3 regions of the Solibacillus silvestris genome follow, and region 1 is predicted to be linked to each of the others. Evidence: predicted binding sites of a transcription regulator. Region 1 holds the regulator's gene; each other region holds the start of a gene.

What was found. Region 1 encodes CtsR, which represses protease genes until heat stress. Its sites were predicted from a motif close to ATGGTCAATAAAGGTCAAACA; they were not measured.
Region 2: a site for CtsR is predicted at 3,237-3,257, ahead of ACTHOQ_RS04475 (ATP-dependent Clp protease ATP-binding subunit). Genes of this name have one in related genera too.
Region 3: a site for CtsR is predicted at 938-958, ahead of clpP (ATP-dependent Clp endopeptidase proteolytic subunit ClpP). Genes of this name have one in related genera too.

The regions. Positions count from the first base shown of each region.
Region 1 covers NZ_JBQCJW010000008.1:73,797-78,418, reverse strand. The annotation lists gene ACTHOQ_RS07450 (aldehyde dehydrogenase family protein) at 1-43, shown strand, start outside; gene ACTHOQ_RS07445 (acyl-CoA thioesterase) at 111-599, shown strand; gene ACTHOQ_RS07440 (globin-coupled sensor protein) at 673-1,986, opposite strand; gene ACTHOQ_RS07435 (acyltransferase) at 2,164-2,376, shown strand; gene ACTHOQ_RS07430 (magnetosome magnetite crystal formation protein family) at 2,499-2,804, shown strand; gene ACTHOQ_RS07425 (CtsR family transcriptional regulator) at 2,986-3,450, shown strand; gene ACTHOQ_RS07420 (UvrB/UvrC motif-containing protein) at 3,463-4,005, shown strand; gene mcsB (protein-arginine kinase McsB) at 4,002-4,622, shown strand, end outside.
Region 2 covers NZ_JBQCJW010000005.1:22,583-27,204, reverse strand. The annotation lists gene ACTHOQ_RS04485 (beta-ketoacyl-ACP synthase III) at 1-222, opposite strand, end outside; gene ACTHOQ_RS04480 (YjzD family protein) at 709-906, shown strand; gene ACTHOQ_RS04475 (ATP-dependent Clp protease ATP-binding subunit) at 1,089-3,218, opposite strand; gene ACTHOQ_RS04470 (Crp/Fnr family transcriptional regulator) at 3,464-4,162, shown strand; gene ACTHOQ_RS04465 (metal-sulfur cluster assembly factor) at 4,268-4,582, opposite strand.
Region 3 covers NZ_JBQCJW010000010.1:47,996-52,617, reverse strand. The annotation lists tRNA gene ACTHOQ_RS08780 (tRNA-Arg) at 790-861, opposite strand; gene clpP (ATP-dependent Clp endopeptidase proteolytic subunit ClpP) at 1,048-1,641, shown strand; gene ACTHOQ_RS08770 (HPr family phosphocarrier protein) at 1,861-2,118, opposite strand; gene whiA (DNA-binding protein WhiA) at 2,308-3,249, opposite strand; gene mgfK (gluconeogenesis morphogenetic factor MgfK) at 3,300-4,274, opposite strand; gene rapZ (RNase adapter RapZ) at 4,279-4,622, opposite strand, start outside.

The sequences.
Region 1 (4,622 bases):
AATGACCGATTTAAAGTTTATTACAATGAAGTTGAATTACTGAATTTTCATACTAGCACTTCCAACTTCCGAATAGTAACATGGAATGTATGTTAGAAAGGAGGTCGATTATGAGAACAACATTTCCGATGAGTTATTCAAAATCTATCCAAACAAGATTAGTACTGCCACCTGATACAAATCACCATCAATCTATATTTGGTGGGAAAGTATTGGCATATATTGATGAGATTGCGGCGATTGCAGCGATGAAACATTCACAAGGAGAGGTCGTTACTGCTTCTTTTGACTCGGTCGATTTCGTTTCACCCGCCTATGCAGGGGATATGATCGAGCTAGAAGCGGTCGTTTCAGGAACTGGGCGTACATCGATGGAAGTATATGTGCGTGTCGTGACGCGTAATATCAAAACAGGCGCAAAAAAATTGACGACAGAGTCTTTCGTTACAATGGTCGCCATTGACGAAAAAGGCAAACCGAAAGAAGTGCCGGGTGTCGAGCCGGAAACAGATTTCGAACGTCATTTATTTGAAACAGGTCCAATTCGTCAAGAACACCGCAAGCAAAAGCGAGCATTATCAAAAAGTCGCCGCGGATAAAAAGAAGGGATATCAAAGCCGGAAGCTATTTGATATCCCTTTTCAAATTTAACTTTAACGGTGCTTTTAGAGGTTAGCCATGCAACTCGTGGACAATGCGCAGCAACGAATCAGAAGAAGTCGATACGAGATTTGTTGTTTGTGTAAGGCCGGTAATAACGGAAGATATTGCATGAATATCCTCGTTAGTATTTTCGTATTGCATTTTAATGCCGGATACCGCTTCTGTAATGGAAGTAAACGAATCAGCCAAGCTTTTTTGTGTGTCGACACTCATTTTCACTTGCTCATCAACACTTGAAACAGAGTGGGACATTTGCGTAATATTAAGCTCTGTTTCTTTGATTAAATGCGATACGTTTTGCACTGCATTTTTCGTTTCCTCGGCAAGTTTACGTACTTCATCGGCAACGACAGCGAAGCCTTTGCCGTGTTCGCCGGCACGCGCCGCTTCGATTGATGCGTTTAATGCAAGTAAATTCGTCTGATCGGCAATGCCTGTGACCAAACCAACGATGTCCGCAATTTTTTGAGAGGATTGACGCAATGTGACCATCGATGTTTCCAATGTATCAACACGGTCCAGAATCGTCGTCATAATAGCCGTTTGATTGACTAAATACGTTGTACCTGTAGTGGATTTATCTTCTGTTTCCGCCACCAGGCTCAAGCCTTGTGCAGTATTGGACGCAATTTCCTCCGATTGACTCGCGATTTCCTGCAATGATGCATTCGTTAGATCACTTATATTGTTTAATTCTTGAGCAGTATTCTGAATACGGTCGATGAGCTTTAGCTTCATATCTTCGTTTTCCATACGGATCCGCTCTTCTTCCTTTTCATATGCTTCAATTACAAGCTGCTGCTCGAAGTTGATGATTTTGGAGAAAGCATTTACCGCTTTTCCCATATCATAATTTGGCATATCGACTTTTTCGATGAATTCGATAAATGTTGTCATTAAAGACTGGAACGAAGCGATATACCATTTTGATTTCAAGCCGATTCTTACATGAACATGCGCGATTATTTGGCGTTCCTCTATGTAAGGTGAATCGATTTTACATTTAAAAATACCTTCCAAATGTTTATACAAAGTAATTTTAAGGCGATCCATTTGAGTTGTATTTTTTATAATATCTACTAGCTCCGGACTTAGACTGATTGCGCCGTAAAATTGCTCCACCATTACCGGAATCAATTCCGGGGCGAACGGCTCAAGCTGTTTGATGATCGCTAAATCATCTTTCGTCAATTTTAATAATTGAAGCTGTTTATTTAAATCTGGATACTTTGAAACATCTAAATAAACTTCTTGAGAATATTTAGCTAAATCAAAGTAAGGTCTATTTGAAGCTTTTGCTGTTTTAGAAAACAAAATACCCATACTCTTCCTCATTTCACAAAATTTTATGATACAAATATCTTACTATTTTTTGTGGGAATTATCAGTATTATTTCAAAATAAGTTCTTATTTGAGAAGAATTTGTATTTTAAAGTTAAACGAGGTATCATAGAAATTAACGAAAACCGATATATTTTTAAGCGAAGGGCGTTGTAAAGATGAAATTTCATAAAGGTCGTTTGAAATTTGTTTTACCATTGTCGCTTGGTGTGGCAATTGCTTCGTATATTATGCTAGTGAACAATTATGCGGAAGTGGGCGACCGCGATCGAATTTTGATCGTCATTGGAGCTACTATTTTAACGGCAATTATCTCCTATTTTTTATTCCCTCAAAAAGAGGATAACCCGAATGATAGAGGACCTTACTAAACGTAAATGGACGCCATGAGAAATCTCGATATTAAAAATCGGGATTTTTTTATTAACTATGTGAAACTTTTAAGAACGTTAATCGTAAATAAACTAACAAAAAAAAGTGAGGTTGATTACAAATGGAATCTAAATGGTCGAAAATTATTATTCATGCAAGCGCATTTTTTGCTCCTTTTCTAGTACCGATTCTATTTTTCTTAATAAGTTCCGAAGAAGATGTAAAGCGTACGGCGATCCAAGCACTATTGTTCCAAATCGTATTTGGAATTTTAATTGCAATTGCGGGATTCTTCACAATTTTACTGATCGGTTTGCCATTCTTATTATTGTTCTTAGTCATTTTCTGGATTGCGCCAATCATTGGCATCGTAAACGCGTTGTCAGACAAACATTGGAACTATCCGATTGTAGGGCGCTGGGTTTAACATGAAAAAGCGGTAAGGTCTGTTACTACAGATCTTATCGCTTTTTTTACATAAATAGGGATTTAACGGCGGGAAATTAGGGAAGCCTTAAGGAAGAGCGATTATTTGCATTTTAAAAATTACTTATTGTATATTTAAGTCAAAGATAGTCAAAGTCAGTTGATAAGAGGTGAGAGACAGCATGAGGAATATATCTGACATAATTGAAGGGTATTTGAAGGAAGTTATTGAATTAGACGGACAAGGACATATTGAAATAAAGCGTAATGAATTAGCGAAGCAATTTGCCTGTGCTCCTTCACAAATCAATTACGTCATAAATACACGTTTCACGACCGAGCATGGTTACTTTGTGGAAAGTAAGCGTGGAGGTGGCGGTTATATTCGGATTTTGCGTGTAACCCTCCACTCGAAGAAAAATTTATTGGACGAAATGAATACGCAAATAGGGAATTCAATTGCACAGACGAATGCAGAACGTATTATTTTTCGATTGTTAGAAGAGGATATTATTACCGAGCGTGAAGCAAGCATTATGAAAGCGGCATTGGACCGCGTCACATTGCAAGTTGGCTTGCCGCTGCGTGACCAGCTTAGAGCGCGCATTATGCAGGCAATGCTGCAAACGATTTCTTTTGAAAAGTAGAGGTGGATAAATATGATATGCGAGCATTGTAAACAGCGCCATGCAAATGTAATGGTTACACAAGTTCACAATGGGCAGAAGGTTGAGCGTCATTATTGTGAAGTATGTGCAACTCAATTTCATCCATTCCAATTTGAAGTGAGTGAAGAACCGACTTCCCTTCAGCAACTTATATCGAATTGGTTCAATTTTGTGCCGACGACCGCAAAAAAGGAAAATGCTACAGCAAGCGCATCCAGTCCAAAAGCATGTCCATCTTGCGGTTTTTCGTACCGCCAGTTTTTAAAGCAAGGCAAATTCGGATGTGGCCAGTGTTACGTAACATTCAGTGAGCAATTACCACAGCTACTCGAGCGGCTTCAAGCAGGTACACAGCATGTAGGCTATGTAGAAGAAGCGCCATCAAACGAAAAAATTGAACAACAAATCAGCGAGCTCCGTGCCTCGATGCAGCAGGCGATTTCTGAGGAACGCTTTGAGGATGCTGCTTCTATACGCGATGAAATACGTGGACTGGAAAATAAAATAAATAAGGAAGGAGAGGGGGACGCATGAATATCGAGCATTTCTTAACGAATGCCAGTCCTAGCTGGATGCAGCATGAAAGCGAATCGGATATCGTCATTAGCACGCGCATTCGGCTTGCTCGTAATATTGCCGATACTCGATTTCCGATTAGTTTTACAGAACAAGAAGCACAAACAGTTGAAGATAAAATGAGGCAGGCCTTATTATCGACGGATGCGAATCTTTATCAATTTTCTTACTTCCAAATAAAAGATATGCCGGTTTTACAACGGCAAATTTTGGTGGAGAAGCATCTCATAAGTCCAAATTTAGCGCGAAGAAAAAAAATTGGTTCGTTTTTCTTAACAAAAGATGAATCCATTAGCATATTAGTAAATGAAGAAGACCATATTCGCATCCAAAGTTTGACCCAAGGCATGAACTTAAAAGAAGCATTTGAAAAGGCAAGGAATGTCGACCGCTATTTAAGTAAGTCGTTAGCATATGCATATGAAGACCGCTACGGCTATTTGACGAGCTGCCCAACAAATGTCGGAACAGGCCTCAGAGCCTCTGTCATGCTCCATCTGCCGGCGCTTACGATGACTAAACAAATGAATGCATTAACACAGATGATGACACGATTAGGAATGGTAGTGCGGGGT
Region 2 (4,622 bases), on a different contig from region 1:
TAAACCGATGTCATTAGCTGAAATGCCCGCATTTTTGATTGCTTGCTCTGCTGCTTTATAAGCCAAATCCGATGTTTCCTCACCCTCTGCAATAAAACGGTTTTCAATGCCTGTCCGTGAGCGGATCCATTCATCAGATGTATCTAAAATTTTTTCAATATCCGTATTTGTCATAGCTTTTTCCGGAACATACTTACCCATTCCTATAATACCAGCATTCATTTATTGTCCCCCTTGTTTTAAAGCATACCGATCCATTTCGCCAAGGCATAATTACGCCCGGCTTTTTCGTTTATGACGAGAAATTCCCTTTAAAATTTTGTGACCATCCGTCAACGTCTGCTGTTGGTTCAGCAAATGTCAGGACAACTGCAGAAAAAAAGCAGTATCGCAGTCAGCTCTTTGCTTATTAAAGCCGAAAGTTTTACTGAACCACGATAAAATAATCACTTATTATTAGTAGTTGGTACTAATTATAAAGTAAATTTATTTTGAACACAATTAAAATTTATGAAAAAACAAGGGAAACTGTTTTTTCAGCTCACTTTAAAGCAACTCTTCAGCCGCTGAAAACCTATGAGACGAGGTATTTATGACAACTTGGCGAAAAATCGCATTCCCTCTTTTATTTTCATGAATGCATGTGGTATGATATTGAAGATGTAATTTTATAATAACGTTTTAAATATGTTCAATGAGGTGAATTTGATGCAATATATTATTACTTTCTTTTGGTCATTCTTATTAGTTTCAATGCTAAACTATGTAGTAAGTTCTGTATTAGGTGTAGATTTTAACTTCATGAATGGCGTAATCGTATCATTAGTATTCAGCGTGTTAGTTATTATTATCGCTGCAATCATTCCAAACGAATCAACTCCAGACGCAGAAGCAGAGCACCACTAATAGATAACAAGGGGCTGTCCAGTATTCAATACCGGGCAGCCCCTTGTTATTTATCGTAAAAAAGGAGATTTGGAAAAAATGGACAGTTTAGTTTCAATAGACATTCCGCTTTCACTGGAGTCCTCTCTCTTCCAGCGTTAAAAACAGCCCATACATATACGATGTACAAGCTGTTTTTCACATTACTTTTGAGAAATGGCTATTTCGCCGTTTTCGAGCGTAATCACCAGCATACCGCCTGCCACGACATTTCCTTTTAATAGCTCGCGTGCAACTACTGTTTCCAAATGTCGCTGCACGAAGCGTTTTAACGGACGCGCACCAAATTGTGGATCAATGCCGTGCTTTACAATCCAATCAATAACCTCATCGCCCACCTGCAATGAAATTTCCTGTTCCGCAACCCGGTCTTGCAGCTGCTTTACATATTTCCAGGCAATCGCGTGGAAATGTTCGCCCGATAATGCGTGGAACATTATAATATCGTCCATCCGGTTTAATAGCTCCGGCTTGAAATGCTGGCGCAATGCTGTTTGCACAAGCTGCTCCGACTCCGCGGACACTTCCAATAAAAACTGTGAGCCAATATTCGACGTTAAAATAATGACCGTGTTCGTGAAGTTCACGATACGTCCTTGGCTGTCCGTAATGCGTCCATCGTCCAGCACTTGCAATAAAATATTCGCCACATCCGGATGCGCCTTCTCAATTTCATCGAGCAATACAACCGAATACGGGTTACGGCGGACCGCTTCCGTCAATTGGCCGCCCTCTTCATAGCCGATATAGCCTGGAGGTGCTCCGACAAGACGCGATACGGAATGCTTTTCCATATATTCGCTCATATCAATGCGGATGAAGTGGTCTTCCGAATCAAATAACTGTTCAGCCAATGCTTTTGCCAATTCTGTTTTACCGACGCCTGTAGGACCGAGGAACAGAAAGCTTCCGATCGGCTTGTTTGGATCTTTAATGCCGGAACGCGCTCGCCATACTGCTTCGGTTACATATGTCACCGCATCATCCTGGCCAACTACACGTTCATGCAATGTATCTTTTAAGCGCAGCAGCTTTTCGCGCTCGCCTTCCACAAGCTTCGTTACAGGAATGCCTGTCCAGCGGGAAATGATTTTAGCGATTTCCTCTTCCGTTACTTCTTCACGCAGCATCCGATTGCCTTCCGATTCTTTTAATTGCTTTTCCAGTTCCGCAATTTCCTTTTCGAGCTTCGGAATTTTGCTGTATTGCAATTCGCTTGCCCGGGCCAGATTGTTGCCTGAGACGAATAAGCTATCACGTTCTGCTTCATATTTTTTCAGTTCGTCTTTTTTATCCCGTACGATTTGTAATCCATTTTTCTCGATTTCCCACTGATCTTTCATTGATTTCATCGAGCTTTCCAAAGCGTCAATTTCATCTGTAATGATTTCAAGCCGCTTTTTGCTCGCATCGTCTTTTTCTTTTTTCAATGCTTGCTGCTCAATTTTAAGCTGTGTGAGACGACGTGTTAATTGGTCGAGCTCCTGTGGCATCGAATCGATTTCAATACGGATCATCGCACATGCTTCATCGATTAAATCAATTGCCTTGTCCGGTAAAAAACGGTCCGTAATATAACGGTTTGCCAGTTGGGCGGCTGCGATGATCGCGCGGTCATGGATGCGTACACCGCGGTGATGCTCTTCAAAGCGGTCTTTAATGCCGCGTAAAATCGAAACTGTATCTTCAATGGAAGGTTCTCGCACCATTACTTGCTGGAAGCGACGTTCCAAAGCCGGATCTTTTTCGATGTACATGCGATATTCATCTAATGTCGTTGCCCCTATACAATGCAGTTCACCGCGTGCCAGCATTGGCTTCAGCATATTTCCTGCATCCATTGCTCCATCTGTTTTTCCGGCACCGACAATTGTATGAATTTCATCAATAAATAAAATGATGCGTCCTTCAGATTCCTTCACTTGCTTTAACACGGATTTTAAACGCTCTTCAAATTGCCCCCGATATGACGCCCCCGCAATAAGTGCGCTCATATCCAACTCATACAGCTCTGCATCCTTTAACCCTTCAGGTACATCTTTTCGGACAATGCGCTGTGCCAGACCTTCGACGATTGCTGTTTTACCAACACCGGGTTCGCCTATTAATACTGGATTGTTTTTTGTTTTGCGTGATAAGATTCGAATGACATTGCGGATTTCTTCATCGCGCCCAATGACCGGATCCATCTTGCCGCTCTTTACTTGTTCAATTAGATTGCGTCCGAACTGCTCTAATGGCGGACGATTATCTTGTGTTTGATTAAATTGCATATAGTGCACCCCTTCAATAGTTTGACCTTTATTGACTAATTTGATTATAGGTCAAATTTAGTCAAATCTCAAATTTTTGCACTCTTTTTTGAGAAATTTCAGAAGCTTATGCGTGAACCGTGATAAATTGCCCCCATCATCAACATAAAGAATTAGAAATAAACCAGTTTGACTCTAATTTTTTAGTATGATACTTTTAGAATAAACTGGAATATTCAGTTTCCAAAATTACGGGAGAAGAGGTGATGATCCATTTGCTGCAAACAATTCCTGAACAAATTATGTCGCTTATCCAAACGGAAGGGACTGCTTTAAAGCTGGAAAAAGGGATGCATATTTTTCAAGAAGGCGGGCGCTCTGATCATCTTTTCCTTATTAAAAGCGGGAATGTTCAAATAAGCAAAGAATCCGAAAGCGGCAAAGAATTGACACTCCGCATTTGCGGAGCGAACAGCCTAATCGGCGAAAATTTGATTTTTTGCTCATGTCCATTTCATACGACAACTGCAAAGTCGCTAACAAATACGGAGCTTTTTTCAATCCATCACGATATTCTGGAAAAATTTTTTATTGCAGAGCCTACTATGATGTCCGCTTATTTAACCTGGCTGCAAACGGAAAATATGAAAAATCAAACACGCCTTCGCGATTTAGTGCTGCACGGCAAAAAAGGTGCGCTCTACTCAACATTAATCCGCCTTGCGAACACATTTGGCGAATTTCCATCTCCAAACGAAGCGAATATAAAAATAGCATTGACAAATACCGAGCTCGCCAATTTATGCGCGACAAGCCGGGAAATGATTAACCGTATGTTGGGCGATTTGCGGAAGGATAAAGTCATTGCAATCGAAAAAAGCTATATTACAATATTGGATTTAAATTATTTAAAGCGTGAAATCGAATGCGAAAACTGTCCGCTTGCTATTTGCAGGATAGATTAGAAAAACGTGGTTTATTTTCTTCGCTCAACAAAAAACGATATAAAAAAGAAGCTGTCCGGTAAAACCGATGAAATCGATTTTTCCGGACAGCCCTGTTTTTGAGGCTTAACGAATACCCAGCGCCATTTTTGCATAGCGGGACATGTTGTCCTTAGACCATGCTGGTTGCCATACGATATCAACTTTAACTTCCTTTACTTCAGGCAGTTCGCTTAATGCAGTAGTTACTTGGTCAACAATTACCGGAGCAAGAGGGCAGCCCATTGATGTTAATGTCATTGTGACAATTGCCAAGCCTTCATCTGTTAAATCCACTTCATATACTAAACCTAAGTTGACAATATCGATGCCCAGCTCAGGGTCGATTACGTTCTCTAAAGCTCCAAGCATGCTGTCTTTCATATCTTGATCAATTGCCATTTTTTGTTTCCCCTTTCGACATGGTGTTAACGTCTATCAT
Region 3 (4,622 bases), on a different contig from region 1:
CTTATTATTCTGTTATTATATTTTCTTCACAAAATATGCTTGAGCATGCTGTCAGTTGTATTCCCTATTTTCTATAAAGTATGTTTGTTATTAGAAAAATTTGCGAAAAGGCGGGTTTATTTTTGCGGGAGAAAGGTTAGGTTGATAGAAGAAAGCTATTTTGCATATGCAAAATAGCCCTTTTTAAAAAAAAAAGACTACTTCGTCGACGGGAATCTTAGAAGTAGTCTTTGGTCATTATTTTAAAAGAGAATGAATATAGAATAAAAAGAACCGGTACAGTGATTCTCTTTATTCTAGCGAAACTTCATTCTCGATTGTAGACAGTAAGCTATTAAGCTATTTCTACAATTGGTATAGAAAAGTATATTAAAACAGTAAAATGGTGCCCAATAAAGGACATGATAATATATTTTAAATGACTTTTGCTAAGCATTATGCAAAAGTGCGTCTATCTATCCGGATAAGACACAACATTTAATAATGTACTAATTATCTGCACTTTTTTCAAGTCTAAACTATGATTTTCAGTGAAGAATTTTAAATTTTCATAAGAAGTGTGTTTCATTTATAATGGAATTGGAAACTTATAGGGTAGTTTTGAAATTTCCCAGTGGAAAAGGAATATTTTCAACTCATTAAAATAAAATTAAAAATGTGTAGTATTTGTGTAGCGCAGTTTTATCTTTTATGGAATTTTTGGCGATACTCTCTATGCAAAATAATTTCAGAATGCTGAGAGATCAAGAATTATTCAAATTTCATTTACTTCAGAAATGAAGCAAGTGACGCCCTCGGAGGGAATCGAACCCCCATTTTAAGAACCGGAATCTTACGTGCTATCCATTACACCACGAGGACATATAATAATATACGTTCAACTTTTCCCATTATACAGATGAACGCCGTCAATTTCAACTGCAAAATTCAGAGTTTATATTTGACCATAACTGACTAATACGTGTATGATAGGTTTACAGCTGAAATACTTTCCATTTTTCAGCATCAGTATTCGAATAAAAGCTTTAACAAAGGGAGGATTATTCAATGAACTTAATTCCTACAGTTATTGAACAAACAAACCGCGGCGAACGTGCATATGACATTTATTCACGTTTATTAAAGGACCGCATCATTTTATTAGGCAGCGCTATCGATGACAATGTTGCAAACTCAATTGTTGCCCAGCTATTATTTTTGGAAGCAGAAGATCCAGATAAAGATATTTACCTATACATCAATTCTCCGGGTGGTTCCATCACATCTGGTATGGCAATTTACGATACGATGAACTTCATCAAGCCTGATGTATCGACTATTTGTATCGGTATGGCTGCATCAATGGGGGCATTCTTGCTTTCTGCTGGTGCAAAAGGCAAGCGTATCGCATTGCCGAACGCAGAAGTAATGATTCACCAACCACTTGGCGGTGCACAAGGCCAAGCGACAGAAATCGAAATCGCAGCAAAACGCATTTTGCACCTGCGTGAAAAGCTGAACCGCATCATGGCAGAAAACAGTGGCCAAGATTATGAAACTTTAGCTCGCGACACAGATCGTGATAACTTCATGACAGCGGAGCAAGCAAAAGAGTACGGCCTAATCGACCAAATCTATGAGCGCAACCAATTAAAAAAATAATGTAAACCGAAAGCATGCAAGAGTTGATCTTGTGTGCTTTGTTATTTGGACGGGCAATTTTGCGTCGTTTACAGCAAGCTTTTATTGCAGCTATGCCGAGGTTCAAAAACAACGCTTTACGCGTGCTCTGCCATCAGTTGGCGCCTTGCCTTCTATCTCCTCCAACACAAATAAAGCACAGCCGCTTCAATCTATGCTGAGCTGGCTGTGCTTTTCATATTAGTCTGCTTTTTCGATTAGAAGCTGAAGAGCATGTATAGCTTTTTCTTCGTCATGGCCGTCTGCACATAATGTAACAACCGTCCCCTTTGCGACCGCTAAGCTCATAATCCCCATGATCGATTTCGCATTTACTTTTTTTGTATCTTTTTGTAAAAAGACATCTGCTTTAAAACGATTCGCTTCTTGTACGAACAACGCAGCTTGTCTTGCTTGTAAGCCTGATTTCAGCTTGACTTCCACTTGTTTTTCGATCATCTTGAAATACTCCCTTTCACAACCGTTCATCGCTTCTATAAGTTCATCTTATCGGAATTATCCGAAAAGAACAACAATAGAATACGCCATCCATGAAATCGTTCTCATTTATTCATATTTTCCGGCATACTTCCTATCCAACAGGGGCTTGAAATTCTTTTCGCCCATTTTTAAAACACGTTAAAAAAGTTAAATTTTTTCGCCGCGGCGCAGTGCTTCGGCAATTTCGTCAATCTTGCGCAAGCGGTGATTGACCCCCGATTTGCTGACAGCCCCTGTCGATACCATCTCGCCCAGCTCTTTTAATGTCACATCCTGGTATTCTACACGAAGCCGAGCGATTTCCCGTAATTTTTCCGGTAATTGGTCCAATCCAACAGCATTATCAATATAGCGAATATTTTCCACTTGCCTTAACGCGGCGCCAATCGTTTTGTTTAAATTGGCGGTTTCGCAGTTAACGATACGGTTTACGCTATTGCGCATATCTCTTACTATGCGCACATCCTCAAACTTCAGCATCGCCTGTGTTGCGCCGATTAAATTTAAAAAGTCCGAAATTTTTTCCGCCTCTTTCAAATATGTTACGAAGCCCTTTTTGCGCTCGATTGTCTTCGCATTTAAATCATAGCGGTTCATGAGCTGTGCCAACGCTTCCCCATGCTCCTTATATAAAGAATAAACTTCCAAATGATATGAAGAAGTTTCAGGATTGTTGACAGATCCCCCCGCTAAAAAGGCGCCGCGTAAATATGCCCGACGCTCACTATTTTTTGGGATGATAACTTCCGAAATTGTATGATTGAATTCAAAGGAATTTGATACAATTTCCAAGTCGGCCAAAATTTCGCGAGCCCCATCCCGAACACGGCATATATAGACATTGTTCTTTTTTAAGCGCATCTTCTTACGCACGAGCAGCTCTACATTATACGGATAAAGCTTTTTCACAATTGTATAAAGCCGGCGTGCGATCGCGGCATTTTCTGTTTGAACATCCAGGCTTAACTGGCGGTTTGCGAAGCTTAAAGAACCGTTCATTCGAATAAGGGCGGACACTTCTGCTTTTAGACTGCTGTCATCGGCTTCAACTTGCGTGAGCTCCTTTTTCGTTTCTGATGCGAATGACATCGTTGTGCTCCCCCTTTCCTAGCAAACTATGTAGTTATTTCAGAATGATTTTACTCCATCGTTTGTTGTTTTTGTTTTGTATATTCACAAAGCCAATCTGCTAAGTTTTTCGCATCATGACGTACAGTTCCATTATGGATAAGGGCAATCTCTTTCGGAATGATTTTAATGCCCATTTTTTTCAATTTTTCCACATCAAATTTCACAGGCTCCGCATTTTCCTCCAAATAATTTTCATAGATTGAAGAAGGGAGCTCCCTTTCATTGATCAATACCGACTCAATAAAAGCTTCCCCCACATGTGCATGTATCGCCTCAATATGCTGTGATGCCGTATAGTGACTTGTCTCGCCTTGCTGGGTCATTAAATTTGCGATGTAAATCTTTTCGCCTTTTGCACGAATGAGCGCTTGCCCAATCCCTCTTACTAGCAAATTCGGAATGATGCTCGTATAAAGGCTTCCAGGTCCGATCAAAATAAAATCTGCCCGTTCAATCGCATGAACTGCAGCTGGCAAGGGCTTTAAATTGCTTGGCTCCAAATATACGCGCTTGATCGGCGCATGGCCGGATGGTATTTTGGATTCTCCGATAATCGATGTTCCGTCAGTCAATTCCGCATGCAATGTTACTTTTTTGTTTGCTGCGGGAATAACTTTCCCATGCACATTTAAAACTTTGCTCATTTCAGCAATGGCATGATTAAAATCACCTGTAATTTCGGTCAAGGCGGCCAGCATTAAGTTGCCTAGCGAATGGCCCTCCAAATCATTTGACTGCGAAAATCGGTACTGAAACATTTGCTCTACAAGCGGTTCCACATCGGACAAAGCTGCAATGACATTACGCACATCCCCTGGAGGCGGTATATCGTAGTCGTCCCGTAAACGACCTGAAGAGCCACCGTCATCCGCAACCGTGACGATAGCTGTTATATCAAAAGCATGTTGCTTTAGACCGCGTAATATTGTCGAAAGGCCCGTACCTCCGCCAATTACGACGATGCGTGTCTTCTTTTTTTTCATTCCATCAATCCTTCCTATGATTGATATCTCTATGTGAAATAATGACTTGATCATTTTTGGCTAATAGTTTCCCGAAATATTCCGCAAGTGTAACCGAGCGATGCTGGCCACCCGTACAGCCGAAAGCGATAACAAGCTGTGATTTCCCTTCATTTCTATAATGCGGGATCATGAATGTAAACAGGTCCGTCAGTTTAGCTATAAGCTGCTGTGTCTCTTCTGTTGCGAGTACATAAGATGAAACTTCGGTTTGGAGTCCTGTTTTATGTCGTAATTCTTCCACATAATATGGATTTTTTAAAAACCGTACATCAAATACTAAATCGGCATCGATCGGAAGCCCGTGTT